4 regions of the Streptomyces sp. NPDC001663 genome follow, and region 3 is predicted to be linked to each of the others. Evidence: riboswitches for the same ligand, from Rfam matches in the RefSeq annotation. Region 3 holds a riboswitch; each other region holds the start of a gene.
The links. Region 3 has a riboswitch for cobalamin ahead of ACFY1L_RS28250 (CbtB-domain containing protein). Riboswitches for the same ligand answer to the same signal wherever they lie in the genome.

Region 1 (5,570 bases), on a different contig from region 3:
CGCACCAGAAGAACGTCAACTGGTCGAGCGCGAAGGCGAAGGGCGCCAAGTTCGTCTACGTCAAGGCGACCGAGTCCACCAACTACCGCAATCCGTACTTCGGCCAGCAGTACAACGGCGCCCGCAACGCCGGCATCATCCGCGGCGCGTACCACTTCGCGCTGCCGAACAAGTCCTCGGGCCGGACCCAGGCGGCCTACTTCGTGCGCAACGGCGGCGCGTGGAGTGCGGACGGCTGGACTCTGCCGCCCGCGCTCGACATCGAATACAACCCGTACGACGCCAAGCACAGGTGCTACGGCCTGAGCAAGGCCGGCATGGTCAACTGGATCAAGTCGTTCAGCAACGAGGTGAAGCGGCTCACCGGCCGCCGCCCGGTGATCTACACGACCACCCACTGGTGGAACACGTGCACCGGCAGCAGCCGCGCCTTCGCCTCCAACCACGCACTGTGGCTCGCCCGCCACAACTCGGCGGACGCGGGATCGCTGCCGGCCGGCTGGTCGTTCTGGAGCTTCTGGCAGTACGACAACAGCGGCAGCCTGCCGGGTGATCAAAATCTCTTCAACGGGTCCCAGGCCCAGCTGAAGAAGTTCGCCCGGGGCTACTAGCCAAGGGGCAACGAGGGACCCGGGGGGCCGCCGAACCGGGCGGAGCGGCGACCCCCCGTTCCAGACACTCCACAGCCGCCCTCAGTTCATCTTCCGTTCACTCAGGTTTCCTACGGTCAACCGACCGATGACTACGAACGATTGCCTGGGTAAATGGAAAACTTCTCGCTGATCCTCGCGATTGTGGTGATCACCGCACTCGCGTTTGATTTCACGAACGGTTTCCACGACACCGCCAACGCGATGGCCACCACCATCTCGACCGGTGCACTCAAGCCCAAGGTCGCGGTGGCCATGTCCGCCGCGCTGAACCTTGTGGGCGCCTTCCTCTCCGTGGAGGTCGCCAACACGATCTCCAAGGGTCTCGTCGACGAGAACGGCATACGTCCCGAGGTCATATTCGCGGCCCTGGTCGGCGCGATCCTCTGGAACCTGCTGACCTGGCTCGTCGGACTCCCGTCCAGCTCCTCGCACGCCCTGATGGGCGGTCTGATCGGTGCCACCATCGCCTCGGCCGGCATGGGCGCGGTCCACGGCGACGTGCTCGTCACCAAGGTGCTCATCCCGGCGCTCGCCGCCCCGATCGTGGCGGGCCTCGCCGCGATGCTGGCGACCCGGCTGTCGTACACCCTGGGCAAGAAGGCCGACGGCAAGGCCGCCGAGAAGGGCTACCGCGCCGGCCAGATCGCCTCGGCCGGCCTGGTCTCCCTCGCGCACGGCACGAACGACGCGCAGAAGACGATGGGCATCATCACCCTCGCCCTGGTCGCCGGCGGCGTCGTCGCCCCCGACTCCGACCCGCCCACCTGGGTCATCCTCTCCGCCGGTCTCGCCATCGCGCTCGGCACCTGGCTCGGCGGCTGGCGCATCATCCGCACCATGGGCAAGGGCCTGACCGACCTCCAGCCGCAGCAGGGCTTCGCCGCCCAGACCAGCGCGGCCACGGTCATCCTGGCCTCCTCCCACCTCGGCTTCTCCCTCTCCACCACCCACTCGGTCTCCGGTTCGGTGATGGGCGCGGGCCTCGGCCGCAAGGGCGGCGTGGTCCGCTGGTCCACGGCGACCCGGATGCTGGTCGCCTGGGTCCTGACGCTGCCGGCCGCCGCCCTGGTCGGTGCGCTCGCCGAGTCCGTGACCGACCTCGGCGACTGGGGCACCGGCGTGGTCGCCGTCTTCCTGATCGGCTCCAGCGCGGCCATCTGGAAGATCTCCCGCCGTGAGGTCGTCGACGCCTCGAACGTCAACGAGACCGAGGAGCCGGCCGGCGTGGTGACCACGGCGATCGCCGCCGTGACCCAGCCGCCCACGGGCGTGACCGAGGACCTGACGGCCACGATCCCCGCCCCGGCCGCTCCGGCCACCGCCCCCGACCCGGCCGCCCCGCCCGCGGCGACGGTCTGAGCCCGCCCACCCGGTACGAAGGAAGAGAAGCAGCATGAAGATCGACTGGGCAGCCCTGGGCTCCGTCTTCGGCGTCAGCCTCGCGGTCACCGTGGGCCTCGTCGCCCTGTTCACCCTGGGCGTCATGGGCCTGTCCCGCCGCGAACGGGCCGTGGCACAGGGCGACTCGGCGACCCTCGCGGTCACCGGCGCGTACGTGTGCTTCGCGGGGTGCGCGGCGGCGGTGGCGTACGGAATCAACCTGATCATGGCCAAGGGCTGAGCCTGCGGCCGTAGTTGCTCCACGTGTGGTGCCGGGACGGTGATCCGTCCCGGCACCACGCGTTTCCGTGACCACTGCGACCCTCGCATGTGGGCCTCAGCACACTCTCCCGTCGCAGGTCAACGGCAAGTTGACTGCCGTTCGGGGGCATGGTGGACTGCCGAGGCCAGCTACGGCGGCAAGAGAGGAAGCCGGTGCAAGTCCGGCGCGGTCCCGCCACTGTCACCGGGGTAGGAAGTCCCGGGAGCCAGGAACTCTCACCGCCGGTCTCGTCGAACCAGGGCGCGGACACCCTGAGTGAGGACATATCGCCATGCGCGGCTGCCTGTTGAGGTTCAACGCCCGAGCTCTGACCGACCCCACGGCCGGCTGAGCCGATGCGTGCCGATCGCGTCTTCGCGTACGGCGCCGCCGCCGGCCTTCTCGGTGACCACCTCCTCGGCGATCCGCGCCGCGGGCATCCGGTCGCCGCGTTCGGGCGGGCCGCGGGTGCCCTGGAGCGGGTGTTGTGGCGGGACCACCGGGGGTGGGGGGCGCTGCACACGGCCGTGTGCGTGGGGGGTGCCGTCTCTGCCGGCGCCCTGGCCGCTTCTCTCGTACGGCCTTCCCGTACCGCCTCCGTAGCGCTGACCGCCGCCGCCACCTGGGCCGTGGTCGGGGGGACTTCGCTCGCACGGGAGGCCCGGAGCATCGGGCGTGCCCTGGAGGCGGGGGACGTCGAGGCCGCCCGCGCCCGGCTGCCGCATCTGTGCGGGCGGGATCCGCAGGCGCTGGACGCCGACGGGATCGCCAGGGCGGTTGTGGAGTCCGTTGCCGAGAACACGTCGGACGCGGTGGTGGGGGCGCTGGTGTGGGGGGCCGTCGGTGGAGTGCCGGGGCTGCTCGGTTTCCGGGCCGTCAACACCCTCGACGCGATGGTCGGTCACAAGTCGGCCCGGTACCGGCGGTTCGGGTGGGCGTCCGCGCGGCTCGACGACGTTGCCGGCTGGCCCGGCGCCCGGTTGACCGCCGTACTGGCGACGGTCTCCGGTGACGATCCCCGCGGGGCGGCACGCGCCTGGCGTACGGACGCGGGGAAGCATCCGAGCCCCAACGCCGGGCCCGTGGAGGCCTCGTTCGCGGGAGCTCTGGGGGTACGGCTCGGCGGGACCCTGTCGTACGGGGGGCGGGTCGAGCACCGGCCCGTTCTCAACGCGCAGGGGCACACCGTCGCCGTACCGGACATCGAACGGGCCGTACGCCTCTCGAGGCGCGTCGGTCTGCTCGCGCTCGGCGTCGGTGTCGCCGCCCGTCTCGTGAAGGGACGCAGGTCATGACCGGCGGTGGTCTTCTCGTTGCCGGTACCACCTCCGATGCCGGCAAGAGTGTCGTCACCGCCGGGATCTGTCGTTGGCTGGTGCGGCAGGGGGTCAAGGTCGCGCCCTTCAAGGCGCAGAACATGTCCCTCAACTCATTCGTGACGCGCGAGGGTGCGGAGATCGGGCGGGCACAGGCCATGCAGGCGCAGGCCTGTCGGATCGAGCCCTCCGCGCTCATGAATCCGGTGCTGCTCAAGCCCGGTGGTGAGCAGAGCAGTCAGGTCGTGCTGATGGGGAAGCCCGTCGGTGAGCTGAGTGCCCGGGGGTATCACGGGGGGCGGCAGCAGAAACTGCTCGGGACCGTTCTCGACTGTCTCGCCGAATTGCGGGGCACGTATGACGCGGTGATCTGTGAGGGGGCCGGTTCTCCCGCCGAGATCAATCTGCGGCGGACGGACATCGTCAACATGGGGATCGCGCGGAATGCGCGGCTGCCCGTGCTCGTGGTCGGGGACATCGACCGTGGTGGTGTTTTCGCGTCCTTCTTCGGGACCGTCGCACTGCTCTCGCCCGAGGACCAGGAGCTTGTCGCCGGGTTCCTCGTCAACAAGTTCCGCGGGGACGTCAGCCTCCTGGACCCCGGGCTCGACATGCTGCACGGGCTCACCGGGCGGTACACCTACGGCGTTCTGCCCTTCCGGCACGGCCTCGGCATCGACGAGGAGGACGGGCTGCGGGTCTCCCTTCGCGGGACGGTGCGGGAGTCGAACGTCGCCCCGCCGGTCGGGGAGGACGTGCTGCGGGTCGCGGTCTGCGCGATTCCGCTGATGTCCAACTTCACCGACGTGGACGCCCTGGCCGCCGAACCGGGTGTGGTGGTGCGGTTCGTGGACCGGCCCGAGGAGCTGGCCGACGCCGACCTCGTCGTCGTTCCGGGGACCCGGGGGACCGTCCGCGCGCTGGAGTGGCTGCGGGAGCGCGGTCTTGCGGAGGCCCTCGTGCGCAGGGCCGCCGAGCAGCGGCCCGTGCTCGGCATCTGCGGCGGCTTCCAGGTGCTCGGCGAGCGCATCGAGGACGAGGTGGAGAGCCGCAAGGGGTCCGTCGACGGGCTCGGCGTCCTCCCCGTCCACGTGCGGTTCGCCCGCGAGAAGACCCTCACCCGGCCGGTGGGCGAGGCCCTCGGCGAGCTGGTCGAGGGGTACGAGATCCATCACGGGGTCGCCGACATCCACGGGGGCGAACCCTTCCTCGACGGGTGCCGCGTCGGACAGACCTGGGGCACCCACTGGCACGGTTCGCTGGAGTCGGACGGCTTCCGGCGGGCCTTTTTGCGCGAGGTGGCCGCCGCCGCGGGCCGCCGCTTCGTGCCGGCCCACGACACCTCGTTCGCCGCGCTGCGCGAGGAGCAGCTCGACCGGCTCGGCGACCTGATCGAACAGCACGCGGACACGGACGCGCTGTGGCGGCTCATCGAGTCCGGCGCGCCGCAAGGACTGCCTTTCATCCCACCGGGAGCACCCGCATGAGCACAGTGTTGTTGTTGTCGACCGCCGACACGGATCTGTTGGCGGCCCGGGCCGCTTCCGATGCCGACTACCGGATCGGCAACCCCACCCGGGTGGATGTCGAGCGGGAACTCCCCGGTCTCCTCGCCGGCGCCGGCATCGCCGTCGTACGGCTGCTGGGCGGAAAGCGGGCCTGGGAGGACGGGCTGGCCGCGCTGAAGGCCTCCGGCATCCCGACCGTGCTGCTCGGCGGGGAGGCAGTGCCCGACGCGGAGTTGATGGCCGAGTCGTCGGTGCCCGCCGGTGTCGTGGCGGAGGCGCTGAGGTACCTCGTCGAGGGCGGGCCCGCCAACCTCACCGAGCTCGCGCGGTTCCTCTCCGACACCGTGCTGCTGACCGGCGAGGGGTTCGTCGAGCCGCAGAAGATGCCCGAGTACGGCGTCCACGGCGAGCGTCCGTTCGTCGAGGGCCGGCCGACCGTCGGTGTGCTCTT
Region 2 (5,570 bases), on a different contig from region 3:
GACCTGTGCGCGCCGCGCCGGACCGGGATGGACGTCCGAGTCGAGCAGTTCCCCGAAGCCGACCTCCAGCTTGTCCTGGAGCAGTCCGACGCACGCCAGGGCGGAGACTACCTCGAGGGTGTCGCGGCGCTCCTGCGGGGCCAGCGCCACCTCCTCGCGCAGCCGACCCTCGCACAGCGCCTCGTCCCACGTCTGAAGCAGCCAGAGCCGCAGCGTGCCGCGGTCCCTGCTGCGGGTGTTCATGTGCTGCGGATCGTTGTCGGGCCGGTCGTGCTCCAGGGCGCCGTGGCGGTGCAGTTCGCGGGCGATCTGCAGATAGACGGGCGACTCGGTCACCTCCGCCGTCTCCACGATCCAGTCCACGCGCCGCTCGTCCGTCTCGGGGACGTCCGCCCCGACGAAGCGCAGGGCCTCCTCCTCGCTGAGCGGTTCCAGCTCCACGATCGCGGCGGAGGTGCTCTCCAGCGGGCTGTGCGGCCGGGAGGCGATGACGAGGGGCAGTTTCTCCTGGTGGGCGCGCTCGATGGCCCGCCGGATGATGTTGTCCCGGTTCTGCTGGTGGCCGTCGCCGAGGAGAGCCTCTTCCAGTCCGTCGGCGATGACGACCGGCTTGTCGTCGGCGAGCAGCTGCTGCCAGACCCGCTCGGTCTTGGTGCGGGCGAGGATGCCGCGGGGGGCCTCGTCGGCGAAACGCTTCCTGGCCATGCGTTCGAAGTTCAGGTCGGTCCCGTCGGTCGCGTCCCGCAGCCGGATCGGCACGGGCACGGCGTTCTGCCGGGCGAGCAGTTCGGTGAGCCGCACCAGGACGGCGGTCTTGCCCACGCCGACACCGCCGACCAGCAGATAGGGCCGCCGGGTGTCGCGCTCCCGCAGCCGCTCGGCGAGAACCTGGGCGATCTCCTCCCGGCCCACGATCTCGGCGGTGTCCGGTCCGGCGGTGGGCACCAGCCGGCTGGGGTCGACCTGTGCCTTGGTGAGATAGCGCCGCTTGGTCCAGCGGTACCACCAGAACAGGAAGAGCGCTGCGGCGATCGAGGCGGTGAGCACCGGGCCGACGAAGCGCATGGCGGTCTCGAAGCCCTGATTGTCCTTCCGCCACTTCTCGAAGCTGGTCGTATCGCTCGTGATCAGGATGTACAGGCCCTCCGCGCACCAGGCGAGCACCGCGAGCAGGGCCACCAGCCAGATGGCCCGGGTGACGTTGGTGTAGGAGATCCCTCGGCGCCACTTCTTGGGGCGGGCGGTGCCGCGGCGGGCCTCCAGACGGATCGTCAGGGTGTGCCAGTGGCCCGCGAAACCGCGTCCGGCCCAGCTGCCCGCTCGCCTCGGAGCCAGTGTCGCCATCGGCGCGTTCCGCGGCCGCTCCCTGCCGGGCGGGTGACGGACGACCCTCGTCATCGTGCGTCTCCTTCCGAGAAGGGCTCTCGAAACGGAGGGATCCGCGGGCGCCGACGCCTACCTCCATGGAAGCACTCCCCGGACGGCCTGCAACCCGGCGGCCCTCGGCGGAAAACCCCGAGCCCGCCGTCGTACCCGTCCGGCACACTCGAGCCCATGGACATCGTGATCCGGCCGGTGGCACCCGGCGAGTACGAGGCCCTCGGCGAGATCACCGCCCAGGCCTACCTCCAGGACGGCCTCCTCACCTTCGGCGAGAGCGACTGGTACCTCGACAAGCTGAAGGACGTCGCCGAGCGGGCGGCCGAAGCCGACGTACTGGTGGCCACACAGGGCGGCCAACTCCTCGGCGGCGTCACCTACGTCCCGTCCGGCGGCCCCATGGCGGACCTCGCGCGCCCCGGAGAGGCCGAGATACGAATGCTCGCCGTCGACCGGGCAGCCCGGGGCAGGGGCGCCGGAGAGGCCCTCGTCCGCGCCTGCGTCGACCGGGCCAGGGCCACCGAGGGCTGCACCGGAATCGTGCTGTCCACCCAGCCGATCATGCACACCGCCCACCGCATCTACGAACGCGCCGGTTTCGTCCGCGCCCCCGGGCGCGACTGGAAGCCGATCGCGGGCGTCGACTTCACGCTGATCACCTATGAGTTGACGCTCTGACACGCTCCGAAGTCAGCCGCGACACAACATATGGGGGTGCTCCCCCCACCCGGCACAAGATGTATGCTCATGCTCGCTGTCGCCGCAGGGGAATCCGGTGCGAATCCGGAACTGTCCCGCAACGGTGTACTCATGCGTGTTCGCACACGTACGAGCGTCAGTCCGAGGACCTGCCGACAGTGCGCCCGGCCACCGTGGCCCGGGTGCTCCGACGTCCGGGCCTCGTGGAGTGGGCCGGTGGACGCGACGCCGTGCGCGCTCGTGTGCTGCCCCCTGCCCTCCCTCAGGCCCACTGCCGAGCGAGGGAGAGCCCCACGTGACCATCGCGCCAGCCGAACCGGCTTCAGCGACCACGACCGCCCCTGTGGCCGAAGACGGTCCAGGAACCGCCCTGTTGCGGACCCTGACCGAGCTGACCGCCGACCTCCCCGACGCCGACCCCGGCCGGGTCGCCGCGGCCGCACTGCGCGGTCGGTCCGCACGCGCGGACGAGGCGGAGTTGCGCGAACTGGCCACGGAAGCGGCCGCCGGCCTCATCTCCGAGGACCCCGCGTACAGCAGGCTGGCCGCCCGGCTCCTCACCATCGGCATCGCCGCCGAGGCCGCCTCCCAGGGCGTCACGTCGTTCACGGAGTCCGTCGCCGTCGGCCACCGCGAGGGCCTCATCGCCGACCGCACGGCGGAGTTCGTCCGCGTGCACGCCGACCGCCTCGACGCCCTCGTCGACCCCCAGGCCGACGACCGCTTCGGCTACTTCGGCCTGCGCACCCTCCACAGCCGTTACCTCCTGCGGCACCCGATCACCCGCAAGGTCATCGAGACGCCCCAGCACTTCATGCTCCGGGTCGCGAGCGGCCTCGCCGAGGACGACACCAGCCGGTCGGTGGACGAAGTCGCCGCGCTCTACGGCCTGATGAGCCGCCTCGACTACCTCCCCTCCTCCCCCACCCTCTTCAACTCGGGCACCCGGCACCCCCAGATGTCGTCCTGCTACCTCCTCGACTCCCCGCTGGACGAGCTGGACTCCATCTACGACCGCTACCACCAGGTCGCCCGTCTCTCGAAGCACGCCGGCGGCATCGGCATCGCCTACTCCCGTATCCGCAGCCGCGGTTCGCTGATCCGCGGCACCAACGGGCACTCCAACGGCATCGTCCCGTTCCTGAAGACCCTCGACGCCTCGGTGGCCGCCGTGAACCAGGGCGGCCGGCGCAAGGGTGCCGCCGCGGTCTACCTGGAGACCTGGCACTCCGACATCGAGGAGTTCCTGGAGCTGCGTGACAACACGGGTGAGGACGCCCGCCGTACGCACAACCTGAACCTCGCGCACTGGATCCCGGACGAGTTCATGCGCCGGGTGAACGCCGACGAGCTGTGGTCCCTCTTCTCCCCCGCCGACGTACCGGAGTTGGTGGACCTGTGGGGCGAGGAGTTCGACGCGGCCTACCGGAAGGCCGAGGCCGGGGGTCTCGCGCGCAAGACCATCCCCGCCCGCGACCTCTACGGCCGCATGATGCGCACCCTCGCGCAGACCGGCAACGGCTGGCTGACCTTCAAGGACGCGGCCAACCGCACCGCCAACCAGACGGCCGAGCCGGGTCATGTCGTCCACTCCTCCAACCTCTGCACGGAGATCCTGGAGGTCACGGACGACGGCGAGACGGCGGTCTGCAACCTGGGCTCGGTGAACCTGGGGGCGTTCGTGGCCGGTCAGGACATCGACTGGGAGCGGCTGGACGAGACGGTCCGCACGGCCGTCACCTTCTTGGACCGCGTGGTCGACATCAACTTCTACCCGACCGAGCAGGCGGGCCGGTCGAACGCACGCTGGCGCCCGGTCGGCCTGGGCGCGATGGGCCTGCAGGACGTCTTCTTCAAACTCCGCCTGCCCTTCGACTCCCCGGAGGCCAAGGCGCTGTCCACCCGTATCGCCGAGCGCATCATGCTCGCCGCGTACGAGGCCTCCGCCGACCTCGCCGAGCGCAACGGCCCGCTGCCGGCCTGGGAGAAGACGCGTACGGCACGGGGCGTCCTGCACCCCGACCACTACGGTGTGGAGCCGACCTGGCCGGAGCGCTGGGCGGCACTGCGGGAACGTGTCGCCGCGGTCGGCATGCGCAACTCGCTCCTCCTCGCGATCGCCCCCACCGCCACCATCGCGTCGATCGCGGGCGTGTACGAGTGCATCGAGCCGCAGGTGTCCAACCTCTTCAAGCGCGAGACGCTGTCCGGTGAATTCCTGCAGGTCAACTCGTACTTGGTGAAGGAACTGAAGGACCTCGGCGTCTGGGACGCCCGCACCCGCGAGGCGCTGCGCGAAGCCAACGGCTCGGTGCAGGACTTCACCTGGATCCCGGCCGACGTACGGGCGCTGTACCGCACGGCGTGGGAGATCCCGCAGCGCGGTCTGATCGACATGGCGGCGGCCCGCACTCCGTACCTGGACCAGTCCCAGTCCCTCAACCTGTTCCTGGAGACGCCGACCATCGGCAAGCTCTCCTCGATGTACGCGTACGCCTGGAAGCAGGGTCTGAAGACGACGTACTACCTGCGTTCCCGCCCGGCGACGCGCATCGCACGCGCGGCCCGAGCCACCCTCCCCGTGCAGCAGGCCGCCGACCCCGACGCGGTCGCCTGCTCCCTTGAAAACCCCGAGTCCTGCGAGGCCTGCCAGTAATGAGCTCCACCGAAAAGAACCTTCTCGACCCGGGCTTCGAGCTGACCCTCCGCCCCATGCGCTACCCGGACTTCTACGAGCGCTACCGGGACGCCATCAAGAACACCTGGACCGTGGAGGAGGTCGACCTCCACTCGGACGTGGCCGACCTCGCGAAGCTGACGCCCGCCGAGCAGCACCTGATCGGCCGCCTGGTGGCCTTCTTCGCGACGGGCGACTCGATCGTCGCGAACAACCTGGTCCTGACGCTGTACAAGCACATCAACTCCCCCGAGGCACGGCTGTACTTGAGCCGCCAGCTGTTCGAGGAGGCAGTCCACGTCCAGTTCTACCTGACGCTCCTGGACACCTACCTCCCCGACCCGGAGGACCGCGCGGCGGCCTTCGCGGCGGTGGAGAACATCCCCTCCATCCGCGAGAAGGCCGGGTTCTGCTTCAAGTGGATGGACTCGGTGGAGAAGCTCGACCGCCTGGAGTCCAAGGCCGACCGCCGCCGCTTCCTGCTGAACCTGATCTGCTTCGCGGCATGCATCGAGGGCCTGTTCTTCTACGGCGCCTTCGCATACGTCTACTGGTTCCGCAGCCGGGGTCTGCTGCACGGCCTGGCCACCGGCACCAACTGGGTGTTCCGGGACGAGACGATGCACATGTCCTTCGCCTTCGACGTGGTCGACACCGTCCGCAAGGAGGAGCCGGAGCTCTTCGACGACCAGCTCCAGCAGCAGGTGACGGACATGCTGCACGAAGCCGTCGAGGCCGAGCTGCAGTTCGCCCGCGACCTGTGCGGTGACGGACTGCCCGGCATGAACACCGACTCGATGCGCCAGTACCTCGA
Region 3 (5,570 bases):
ACGGCGACATGCCGGCCGAGGGACTCGTCGCGGGCCCGCCACACCTCGCCCATACCGCCCCGCCCGATCAGATCGAGCAGCCGGTACCGGCCCTGGATCAGCCTGCTGTCCCCCATCTTCTGCGATCGCCCCCGTAACTGTTCGCCCCGCCCACCCCTGGCTCGTCCAGTATGGCGAGCTATCGTCCGAGTTTGTACGGTGCCGGGCGGGAGCCGGGGCCGAGCCGTGACATGGCGCGGAGGATGTGTTTGGGCGGGAGTTGCCAGCGCACACGTGCGGGAATGCAGCGAAGTAGGTTGCCCGTGGCACGCAGTTGCAGGGTGACCGTGTCGGGTTTCGGGGCCGGTCTGCCGTACAGCTCGTGGGCGTACGGCGGCAGGGCGGCGTACGCCAGCTGTGCCACGCGCCGCCACAGCACCTCGCGCGCCGGGACGAGGAGGAAGTGCGTCGGGGGGCGGAGGAGGAAGTCGTCCACTTCGCGTGCCTCGGGTCCGACGGCGAGTTCGGGTCGGACCTTGTCGAAGTAGGCGGCCATCTCCTGCTGGTCGGCGGGTACGGCGTCGGGGTCGAGGCCCACCAGGCGGGCGCTGACGCGGTGTTCGCCGATGTAGCGGTCGGCCTCGGCGTCGGTGAGACGGAAGCCGGAGCGGCGGGCGACCTGGAGGTAGGAGTCGATCTCGGCGCAGTGCACCCACAGCAGCAGTTCCGGTTCGTCGACGCCGTACTGCTCCCCCGTGCCGGGATCGGTCGCCGACAGCATGCTGTGGATCTTCCGGACGCGGGCGCCGGCCCGCTCGGCGGCCTCGCTGGTGCCGTACGTCGTGGTGCCGACGAAGTTGGCGGTGCGCATCAGCCGGCCCCAGGCGTCACGCCGGAAGTCGGAGTTCTGCATCACGCCGCGCACCGCCCGGGGGTGCAGCGCCTGGAGGTAGAGCGCGCGGACGCCGGCGACCCACATCATGGGGTCGCCGTGCATCTGCCAGGTCACCGAGGACGGTCCGAACAGCCCGGGGTCTCCTGCCTGGATGTCCGTCACCTCTGCAGGCTATCGCCGTACCCTCGGCATCCCCAGACCGATCCACGAGATGATCTCCCGCTGGATCTCGTTGTTGCCGCCGCCGAAGGTGAAGATGACCGCCGAGCGGTAGCCGCGTTCCAGTTCGCCGTGGAGGACCGCGCCCGTCGAGCCCTCCTTGAGGGCTCCCGCCGCGGCGACGATCTCCATGAGCCAGGCGTAGGCATCCCGTCGGGCCTCGGAGCCGTAGACCTTGACCGCGGAGGCGTCCTGAGGGGTGAGGGTGCCGTTCTGGGCGGCGTTCACCATCTGCCAGTTGAGGAGTTTCATCGCGTCGAGTTTGGTGTGGGTCTGGGCGAGGCGGCGACGCACCCAGGGCAGGTCGAGCACGCGGCGGCCGTCGGCGAGCTTGGTCTCGGTGGCCCAGCGCTGCACGTCCTGCAGGGCGCGGATGGCCATCGTGCCGTGGGCGGCGAGGGTGACGCGCTCGTGGTTGAGCTGGTTGGTGATCAGCCGCCAGCCCTGGTTCTCGGCGCCGACCCGGCGGGAGACGGGGACGCGGATGTTCTCGTAGTAGCTGGCCGTGGTGTCGTGGGAGGCGAGGGTGTTGATGAGAGTGCAGGAGTAGCCGGGGTCGGTGGTCGGGACGAGCAGCATGGTGATGCCCTTGTGCGGCGGGGCGTCCGGGTCGGTGCGGGTCGCCAGCCACACCCAGTCCGCGGTGTCGCCGTTGGTCGTCCAGATCTTCTGGCCGTTGACGACGTACTCGTCGCCGTCGCGCACCGCGCGCGTCTTGAGGGATGCGAGGTCGGTGCCCGCGTCGGGTTCGCTGTAGCCGATCGCGAAGTCGATCTCGCCGGAGAGGACCTTCGGCAGGAAGTAGGCCTTCTGCTCGTCGGTGCCGAACTGCATGATCGTCGGCCCGACCGTGTTGAGCGCCATCAGCGGCAGCGGGACGCCGGCCTGGGCGGCCTCGTCGAAGAAGATGAACTGTTCCATCGCCGTGAGCCCACGCCCGCCGTACTCCTCGGGCCAGCCCACGCCGAGCCAGCCGTCCGTGCCCAGGCGCCGGATGGTCTCGCGGTAGAAGCGCTTCTGGGCCGCCGGGTCGCCGTGCCGGGCATAGGAGTTGTCGGGCACCAACTCGGCGAAGTACGCGCGCAGTTCGGTGCGCAGCCGCTGCTGCTCGGGCGTGTATTCGAGGTGCACGGCGCCTCCAGGCTCCCGGGACCGGTCCTGACGGCGCACACCGTAGAACGTGTTTCAGAAATTGGGAATGGCCCGGTGCATCGGGGATTGGCGCGGCATACGGAAAAGGGCCCCCGGCCGTCGTCCGGGGACCCCTTTCGTTGAACTGTTCAGTGCGCGGCTGAAGTGCTCAGTGCGCGACAGGAGTTGCCCGGGCCTCGGCCCGGGTTACCGACGACTCGGCCCCTTTCGGGGCCAGCAGACGCTCCGCCAGCAATCCGAAGACCAGCCCGAAGGAGGTCCACAGAGTCGCCTGGACGGCCAGGGCCGCCAGGCGGAACTGCCACAGCAGGGTGGCCGAGAAGTCCTTCGGGACCTCGTTGATCGCGGGCAGGAACGCGTACGCCAGCCCGACGACGAGAAGGAAGAAGGCTCCTGCGACGAGCGTGGCGTTCCAGTTGCCCAGGCGCGGCGCGAGGCGTTTGCCCAGGATCACGGTGGCGACGGCGAGCAGCACGCTGAGCGCCATCATCAGGAAGTACAGCGTGGTGCGCTTGCCGATGGTGTCGGGGTCGCCGACGGACGGCGGGTTGGCCGGGTACTTCAGGAACGGCACGACGTACACGGCGATCAGGCCGGCGGCCGCCAGGAGCAGCGCGCTCGCGCGCGGCCCGAAGCGGCCGATCCGGCCCAGCGCGAAGCAGTACGCGAGCGCGGCGATGCCGCCGAACGCGATGCCGTAGACGAGGACACCGGTGGACAGACCCGCGGTGGACTGCATCGTGCGGCTGACGGCTTCGACGCCGTGCTCGTGGGAGTGCGCCTCCTCGTAGGCGATGGCCGCGTCGACGCGCGGTTCACCGAGGAAGTAGGCGACGACGAGGGCGAGCAGGCCCGCGGCGAGTCCCGCGAGCATGCCACGCACCAGGAGGTTGCGGACGGTTGCCGAGTTCATGGGCTGTGCGTTCTCCCCGGCCGTCAGTGGCAGGGGAAACCGAGCAGGTGGCGGGCGTCGTGCACCCACTCGTGGACGTTCTCTCCACTCATCACGGAGGTGGCGCCCTGCTCGGCGCCGACGAAGTAGAGCAGGACCAGCATCAGGATGCCGAAGAAGACCGCCCAGGGGACGATCGCACCGATCGGCAGCTTCGCCGGTACGGCGGTGGGGGTGGTGGTCGGCTGAGCGACAGACTGCGCCATGGCAGGCCCTCCTGGGGAACTCGCGTCCCGTCTCGGTGGTGCACAGGACGACGGGCGGGTCTGACTCGCCCGGCGCGCACCCAGGGTGCGTGCAGGGCATTACAGTGGCGCGACCGTGCCGGATTCCCACCGGCTTCCGCTGTGCCGTCGTCAATATCGACGAGACGGTACCGCGAAGCGGAGGCGCGGCCAAGAGCGCACGGAAGTGCGGCGAGCGCCCTGGGAACCGCTTTCGCCGCCGAATCGAGGGGCTGGACAAGGGTGTTGAGCGCGGGAGTGGGCGCATGACGAGCCGAGTGATCTTGATCTCACCCGCGATCACCGCGGCGCTGAGACAGGCCCGCTTCGACGACGGCTGCTCCCTGGACGCGGCCGGACTGCGGCAGGCGCAGGCCGCCGCCGGTACGGTCCCCGCGGTCGAGCGGGCCTGGTCCTCCCCCACCGTGCGCTGCCGTGAGACGGCCGGTGCGCTCGGGCTGGACGCCCTGGACGCACCGGAGTTGGCGGGGCTGGACGCGGGGCGCTGGCGCGGGGCGACGCTGGCGGAGGTCGGTGAGCGGGATCCCGAGGGACTGGCCCGGTGGCTGTCGGATCCCGGTTCGGCGCCGCACGGCGGTGAGTCGGTGCGGGCGCTGTGCGACCGGGTGGCGGGCTGGCTGGAGACGGCCGGGCAGTCGGCGGGTGCGAGCGTGGCCGTGGTCGAGCCCGAGGTCGTACGGGCCGCGGTGGTACGGGCGCTCGGCGCGCCGGAGTCGTCGTTCTGGCGCGCCGACGTCCCGCCGCTGGCCGCCGTGGAGCTCAGCGGCAGGGCGGGGCGGTGGAACGTACGGCTCGGCCGGCCGCTCGGCACCGCGGAGTGAGCGCCGGTTCACTGCGGCGCCGGGCGGATCCGCGCCCCACCGTGGGCGTCGATGCACCGTCTCCAGGAACGTCAGTGGGCGTCAGTTCAGCGTGTCGAGGAAGTCCGTGCACGCCTGGGCGCACTCCCGGCAGGCCTTCGCGCCGTCCTCGGCACCCGGCTGCCGGTCGAAGACGTGCGCGCACTCCAGGCACACCGTGCGGCACCACTCCACCTGGATACGCATACCGGCCTCGTCCAGGCGGTTCTGCTCGGACAGCACCCGGCACGTCGCGTCGCACACCTCCGCGCACATGATGCCCTTGCGTCGTACGAGTTCCTGCTCCTCCGTGCCGTCCGGATCCACGAGGCCGGCGCGCAGCGCACACGCGCGTGCGCACTCGGTGCATGCCAGCGCGCAGGCGAAGCGGTCCTCCAGGAACTGGAAGAGCTCCTGCTGGGTCGTCGATGTCACACTCTGCGGGTAGCCGCTGCCGATCGCGCCAAACCCGGTGTTCGCCATGGTTACGGCGGTGGGGCCGGGGTGGGCAGGTTCATGGCGGACGCCCCGGGTACCCGCGGGCCCATGAGTACCGCATGGATGGACATCGCCGCAGGCCGCGGCGCACTGGGGATCGGCCTGGCCGTGGCGGGCCTGGTGGTCGTGGCACTGCTGATCGGCGCGTTCTGGCTGGGCGCCCGCATCCGGCGCCGCGAGCCGGGCCCGCCGAGCCCGGAGGAGCAGCCGCGACTGCCGGACGAGGGCCCGGTCCGCGAGGTGCTGGAGAACCGTGAACCCGACGAGGTGCCGCGCAGCGATCGCCGACTGACCCCGCACGAACTGCCCGGGCACGGCAACTCACCGACCCGGACCGGTCCGTCCAAGCCGCGGCGGCGCTGGAGCTAGGGCAGCAGCGGGTCGTTCGGCAGCGGCGGCCCGGGCGCCCGCTGACGCCGGGCCCGCCCCCTCCATCACCTGGAGAAGGGAGGAGTCCGGAGCCGGATTACCGGCGCCTGGGAGCCGATCCGACCGCCAGGACGAGGATCAGGCCGAGGCCCATGAGCACCTGGTCGCGCATCAGATGACGCAGACCGGTGGTCACGGCAGCGTGGCCGAAGCGCGCGCAGGCTTCCCGCACAGACGGGGACTCCGCCATGGGCCCCATCGTCTACACGACACCAGCTGAGCCCGCAGCCGACACCTCATAGTCGATCGGTCTCGCTCACAACGTCACCTCTGGTGCTCGTGGGCCCCTTGATGCCGTTGCGTCACCGGACATCGGCCGTCGCACCCGGTACGGCCGTCACCCCGCCGGCCCCTATCGGCTC
Region 4 (5,570 bases), on a different contig from region 3:
AAGAGCAGTTCCACTAGGCCGCCCCCACCCGAGGAGAACCTGATGTCCACCAGCGCACTGACCCATCGCGCCCGGGTCCTCGCGGCACCGGGCGAACGCCATGACGAGATCCTCACGCCCGCCGCCCTCGACTTCGTCGGCCGGCTGGCCGCCGCCTTCGGCGAGCGTCGTCCAGGACTGCTGAAGGAGCGCCGCCGGCAGGCGATACGCCTCGCGGCGGGCTCCCCGCTCGACTTCCCCATGGTCACCTCCGCCGTCCGCGCCGACCCCGAGTGGTGCGTGGCGCCGCCCCCGCCCGGCCTGGCGGACCGCCGGGTGGAGATCACCGGCCCGCCGAACCGCCGTATCGCCGTCAACGCGCTCAACTCCGGTGCGCGGGTGTGGATGGCGGACTTCGCGGACGCCACCTCCCCCACCTGGGGGAACATCATCGGCGGCCAACTCTGCCTGCTCGACGCCGTCGAGCGCCGGATCGACTTCACCACTCCGGAGGGCAGGGAGTACCGGCTCGGCGCACCCGACCGCCTGGCCACGATCGTGGTCCGTCCGCGCGGCTGGCATCTGACGGAGGAGCACCTGGAGTTCGACGGCGGGCCCGTGCCCGCCGCGCTGGTGGACTTCGGGCTGTACTTCTTCCACTGCGCCCAGCGGCAGATCGACGCCGGGGCAGGGCCGTACTTCTACCTGCCGAAGCTGGAGAACCGCTACGAAGCCCGGCTGTGGAACGACGTGTTCGTCCTCGCCCAGGAGCTGCTCGGCATCCCGCGCGGCACCGTGCGGGCCACCGTCCTCATCGAGACGATCACCGCCGCCTTCGAGATGGAGGAGATCCTCCATGAGCTGCGCGAGCACAGCGCCGGGCTCAACGCGGGCCGCTGGGACTACCTGTTCAGCCTCGTCAAGACCTTCGGGCATCGCAGCGACTTCCTGCTGCCGGACCGGTCGAAGGTGACGATGACCGCCCCGTTCCTGCGCGCCTACACCGAGCTGCTGGTGCGCACCTGCCATCGGCGCGGCGCCCACGCCATCGGGGGCATGGCAGCAAACCTGCCCGGACGGGATCCCGCCGCTCTCGCCGAGGTGCGGCTGGACAAGGAGCGCGAGGCCGAGGCCGGATTCGACGGCTCCTGGGTCTCGCACCCCGGCCTCGTCCCGGTCTGCCGCGAGGTCTTCGACGGCGTCCTGGGCCACCGCCCGCACCAGATCGCGCGCAACCGGGACGACGTGGAGGTGTCCGCCGCCGACCTGCTGTCCGTGGGCCGGATCGCCGGCCCGCCCACACCGGAAGGGGTGCGCACGGCTGTCGCCGTCGCGCTGCGCTACCTCGACGCCTGGCTGCACGGGCGGGGAGCCGTCGAACTGGACGGGCTGATGGAGGACACGGCAACCGCGGAGCTGGCCCGCGTGCAGATCTGGCAGTGGCTGCGGCACCGTGTCGTGGACCGCGAGACGGTGCTACGGCTGCTCGACGACGAGCTGACGGCCCTGGGCGCCGAGCATCCCTGGGCGAAGCTCGACGAAATACGGGCGATCTTCGAACGGACGGCCCTGCAACCGGAGTTGCCGCTCTTCTTCACCGCGGACGCCTACACCCGCCACCTCGTCCGGCACCCGGAGGCTCGGTCATGAGCCGGGACATCCGGCGCGTCGGCGTGGTCGGCGGCGGACAGATGGGTGCCGGTATCGCCGAGGTGTGCGCCCGGGCCGGGCTGGACACCGTCGTGTGCGAGGCGGACGCCCTGGCCGCGCAGGCCGCACACGATCGCGTGGCCGCCTCGCTTGACCGCTCCGTGCGGCACGGCAAGCTCGACCCGGCGGAAGCACGGGTGGCCCTCACCCGAATCGCCTTCACCGGCAGCCTCGAAGACCTCGCCGACCGTCAACTCGTGGTCGAGGCCGTCACCGAGAACCCCGACGCGAAGACGGAGATCTTCTCCGCCCTCGACAAGATCATCGAGGATCCGGAGGCGATCCTGGCCACCAACACCTCCGCCATCCCCGTGATGCGCCTGGCCATGGCCACGTCCCGCACCGATCGCGTCCTCGGGCTGCACTTCTTCAACCCCGTACCGGTCATGCCCCTCGTCGAGGTCGTCACCTCGCTGCACACCCGTCCCGAAGTGGCCGCGACGGCCGAGGAGTTCGTGACGGCAATCCTCGGCAGGACGGCGATCCGCTCCCGTGACCGCGCCGGCTTCGTCGTCAACGCCCTGCTCGTGCCGTACCTGCTGTCCGCGATCCGCATGGCCGAGTCCGGCTTCGCCACCGCCGCCGACATCGACGCCGGCATGGAGCGGGGCTGCGCCCACCCGATGGGGCCGCTGCGGCTGGCCGACCTGATCGGCCTGGACACCGTCGCCGCCATCGCCGAGTCGCTGTACGAGGAGTTCAGGGAACCGCTGTACGCCCCGCCGCCGCTGCTCCAACGCATGGTCCAGGCGGGCCTGTTGGGTCGGAAGTCCGGCCGCGGCTTCCACACGTATGTATAAGCTGGCTGTGCAGCTGGTTCGCCCTGCCCACCAGGCAGGCGCGTCGCAAGAGGGAACCCGGTGGGAATCCGGGACTGCCCCGCAGCGGTGAGCGGGAACGACCGCCGTCATACGCACTGGATCCGGACGTCCGGGCCCGGGAAGCGACGGCCAGTAGGTGCCTCGTACGACACGAGGCGTGCCCGTGAGTCCGAAGACCTGCCACTGCCCGCGTACGACCCACTCGTGCGCGGAGATTCCGGTGACCTCGAGGGCGGTCGGCGAGCACAACGGGCAGGCACGCGCCGCGTGTCGTCGCCCGTTGGCCGTTCCTTCGCGTCCTCACCCCGTCGCCGGGGTCGTTCGACGAACAGAGCTCGCGAAGGAGAGTCTCGTGACAGCGAAGTCCGCAGCCGCGGCAGCACGGGCCACCGTGTACGGCTACCCCCGCCAGGGCCCGAACCGGGAACTGAAGAAGGCGATCGAGGGCTACTGGAAGGGCCGCGTCACCGCCGACGCCCTCCACCGCACGGCCGCCGAACTGCGCCGCGCGAACTGGCGGGAGCTGGCCGACGCAGGCGTCCACGAGGTGCCGACCGGTGACTTCTCGTACTACGACCACGTCCTGGACACCACCGTCATGCTCGGCGCCGTCCCGGCACGCCACCGTGCCGCGGTCGAGGCCGACGCGCTCGACGGCTACTTCGCCATGGCCCGCGGCACGCAGGACGTGGCGCCGCTGGAGATGACGAAGTGGTTCGACACCAACTACCACTATCTGGTGCCCGAGTTGGGCCCGGACACGGTGTTCACGGCCGACTCGGCCAAGCAGGTCGGCGAGTTGACGGAGGCGCTGGCCCTCGGGCTGACGCCCAGGCCGGTGCTGGTCGGCCCGGTCACGTATCTGCTGCTCGCCAAGCCCGCGCCGGGCGTGGCCGCGGACTTCGAACCGCTGACGCTGCTGGACCGGCTGCTGCCCGTCTACGCCGACGTCCTCGCCGATCTGCGGGCCGCCGGCGCCGAGTGGGTGCAGCTGGACGAGCCGGCCCTCGTCCAGGACCGCACCCCGGCCGAACTGAATGCCGCCGCCCGCGCCTACCGCGACCTGGGCGCCCGCACCGACCGTCCGAAGCTGCTCATCGCCTCCTACTTCGACCGGCTGGGTGAGGCCCTGCCCGTCCTGGCCAAGGCGCCGGTCGACGGGCTCGCGCTGGACTTCACCGGACCGGCCGTGGCCAACCTGGACGATCTCGCCGCGATCGGCGGCCTGTCCGGCAAGCGGCTGGTCGCGGGCATCGTGGACGGCCGCAACGTGTGGATCAACGACCTGGGCCGGTCCCTGTCCACGCTGGCCACGCTCCTTGGACTCGCCGACCGGGTCGACGTGGCCGCCTCCTGCTCCCTGCTGCACGTGCCGCTCGACGCCGGCGCCGAGCGCGACATCGAACCGCAGATCGCCCGCTGGCTCGCCTTCGCCCGGCAGAAGACGGCCGAGATCGTCACGCTGGCCCGCGGCCTGGCCCACGGCACCGACACCATCGCCGCCCAACTGGCCGCGAACCGCGCCGACCTGGCCTCCCGCGCCGGGTCGCCGATCACCCGCGCCCCCGCCGTTCGGGCCCGCAGCGCCGCCGTCACGGACGCCGACGCGCGCCGCTCCCGGCCGTACGCCGAACGGGCCGTCGCCCAGCGCGCCCACCTGCGTCTGCCCGTCCTGCCGACCACGACCATCGGCTCGTTCCCGCAGACGGCCGAACTGCGCACAGCCCGCGCCGACTTGACGGCCGGACGGATCGACACCGCCGGATACGAGGAGCGCATCAGGGCGGAGATCGGCGAGGTGATCGCCTTCCAGGAGAAGATCGGCCTGGACGTCCTCGTGCACGGCGAGCCCGAACGCAACGACATGGTGCAGTACTTCGCCGAGCAGCTCACCGGCTACCTGGCCACGCAGCACGGCTGGGTGCAGTCCTACGGCACCCGTTACGTCCGTCCGCCGATCCTCGCCGGCGACATCTCCCGGCCCGAGCCGATGACGGTGCGCTGGACGACGTACGCCCAGTCCCTCACCGCGCGCCCGGTCAAGGGCATGCTCACCGGTCCGGTCACGATGCTGGCCTGGTCCTTCGTCCGCGACGACCAGCCCCTCGCGGAGACCGCCCGGCAGGTCGCCCTCGCCCTGCGCGACGAGGTCAACGACCTCGAGACGGCGGGCACTTCGGTCATCCAGGTGGACGAGCCCGCACTGCGCGAGACGCTGCCGCTGCGGGCCGCCGACCGCCCGGCCTACCTGGCGTGGGCCACGGAGGCCTTCCGGCTCACCACGAGTGCAGTGCGTCCGGACACACAGATCCACACGCACATGTGCTACGCCGAGTTCGGCGACGTCGTCCAGGCGATCGACGACCTCGACGCGGACGTCATCAGCCTGGAGGCGGCCCGCTCCCACATGCAGGTCGCCCGCGAACTGGCCGCCCACGGCTACCCGCGCGAGGCGGGACCCGGCGTGTACGACATCCACTCGCCCCGGGTGCCGAGCGTGGCCGAGGCAGCCGCCCTGCTGCGCAAGGGACTTGAGGCGATCCCCGCCGAACGGCTGTGGGTCAACCCCGACTGCGGCCTGAAGACCCGTGGTTGGCCTGAGACCCGCGCGTCGTTGGAGAACCTGGTCGCCGCGGCCCGAACGGTCCGTGCGGAGCGGGCCGGTTCCTGACGGGACACCGGCCCGGCACGTTACGCCGTCACGGCGCGAGCAGCAGGCTGTCGCCGCGCTCCTTCGCGGCGGCGTAACGCCGGGCCACGTCCCGCCAGTTGACGACCTTCCACATGGCCTCGATGAAGTCGACCTTCTGGTTCTTGTACTGCAGGTAGAAGGCGTGCTCCCAGGCGTCGAAGACCAGGATCGGGGTCGAACCCTGGCCGACGTTGCCCTGGTGGTCGTAGACCTGCTCGACGATGAGCCGGCCGCTGAGCGGCTCGTAGGCGAGCACGCCCCAGCCCGAACCCTGGGTCGTGGCCGACGCCTTGGACAGCTGCGCCTTGAAGTTCGCGAACGAACCGAACGACTCGGCGATGGCGTCCGCGAGCTCGCCGACACCGTCC

Region 1: linked by a shared signal. The riboswitch ahead of ACFY1L_RS43855 (cobalamin biosynthesis protein) and the one ahead of ACFY1L_RS28250 (CbtB-domain containing protein) in region 3 are both predicted to bind cobalamin.
Region 2: linked by a shared signal. The riboswitch ahead of ACFY1L_RS39375 (ribonucleoside-diphosphate reductase subunit alpha) and the one ahead of ACFY1L_RS28250 (CbtB-domain containing protein) in region 3 are both predicted to bind cobalamin.
Region 4: linked by a shared signal. The riboswitch ahead of metE (5-methyltetrahydropteroyltriglutamate--homocysteine S-methyltransferase) and the one ahead of ACFY1L_RS28250 (CbtB-domain containing protein) in region 3 are both predicted to bind cobalamin.

Annotation. Positions count from the first base shown of each region.
Region 1 is NZ_JBIAUR010000018.1:188,994-194,563, reverse strand. Features, by position in the region: gene ACFY1L_RS43870 (lysozyme) at 1-611, shown strand, start outside; gene ACFY1L_RS43865 (anion permease) at 765-2,012, shown strand; gene ACFY1L_RS43860 (hypothetical protein) at 2,047-2,274, shown strand; cobalamin riboswitch at 2,410-2,552, shown strand; gene ACFY1L_RS43855 (cobalamin biosynthesis protein) at 2,652-3,590, shown strand; gene ACFY1L_RS43850 (cobyric acid synthase) at 3,587-5,098, shown strand; gene cobN (cobaltochelatase subunit CobN) at 5,095-5,570, shown strand, end outside.
Region 2 is NZ_JBIAUR010000015.1:70,509-76,078, reverse strand. Features, by position in the region: gene ACFY1L_RS39385 (NACHT domain-containing protein) at 1-1,398, opposite strand, end outside; gene ACFY1L_RS39380 (GNAT family N-acetyltransferase) at 1,555-2,058, shown strand; cobalamin riboswitch at 2,115-2,251, shown strand; gene ACFY1L_RS39375 (ribonucleoside-diphosphate reductase subunit alpha) at 2,375-4,735, shown strand; gene ACFY1L_RS39370 (ribonucleotide-diphosphate reductase subunit beta) at 4,735-5,570, shown strand, end outside.
Region 3 is NZ_JBIAUR010000009.1:115,344-120,913, forward strand. Features, by position in the region: gene ACFY1L_RS28230 (tetratricopeptide repeat protein) at 1-116, opposite strand, end outside; gene ACFY1L_RS28235 (oxygenase MpaB family protein) at 179-976, opposite strand; gene ACFY1L_RS28240 (acyl-CoA dehydrogenase family protein) at 1,046-2,224, opposite strand; gene ACFY1L_RS28245 (CbtA family protein) at 2,394-3,158, opposite strand; gene ACFY1L_RS28250 (CbtB-domain containing protein) at 3,182-3,403, opposite strand; cobalamin riboswitch at 3,439-3,587, opposite strand; gene ACFY1L_RS28255 (histidine phosphatase family protein) at 3,688-4,263, shown strand; gene ACFY1L_RS28260 (ferredoxin) at 4,345-4,764, opposite strand; gene ACFY1L_RS28265 (DUF6479 family protein) at 4,828-5,148, shown strand; gene ACFY1L_RS28270 (hypothetical protein) at 5,246-5,398, opposite strand.
Region 4 is NZ_JBIAUR010000027.1:67,044-72,613, reverse strand. Features, by position in the region: gene aceA (isocitrate lyase) at 1-17, shown strand, start outside; gene aceB (malate synthase A) at 43-1,629, shown strand; gene ACFY1L_RS51600 (3-hydroxybutyryl-CoA dehydrogenase) at 1,626-2,489, shown strand; cobalamin riboswitch at 2,487-2,710, shown strand; gene metE (5-methyltetrahydropteroyltriglutamate--homocysteine S-methyltransferase) at 2,863-5,181, shown strand; gene ACFY1L_RS51590 (superoxide dismutase) at 5,210-5,570, opposite strand, start outside.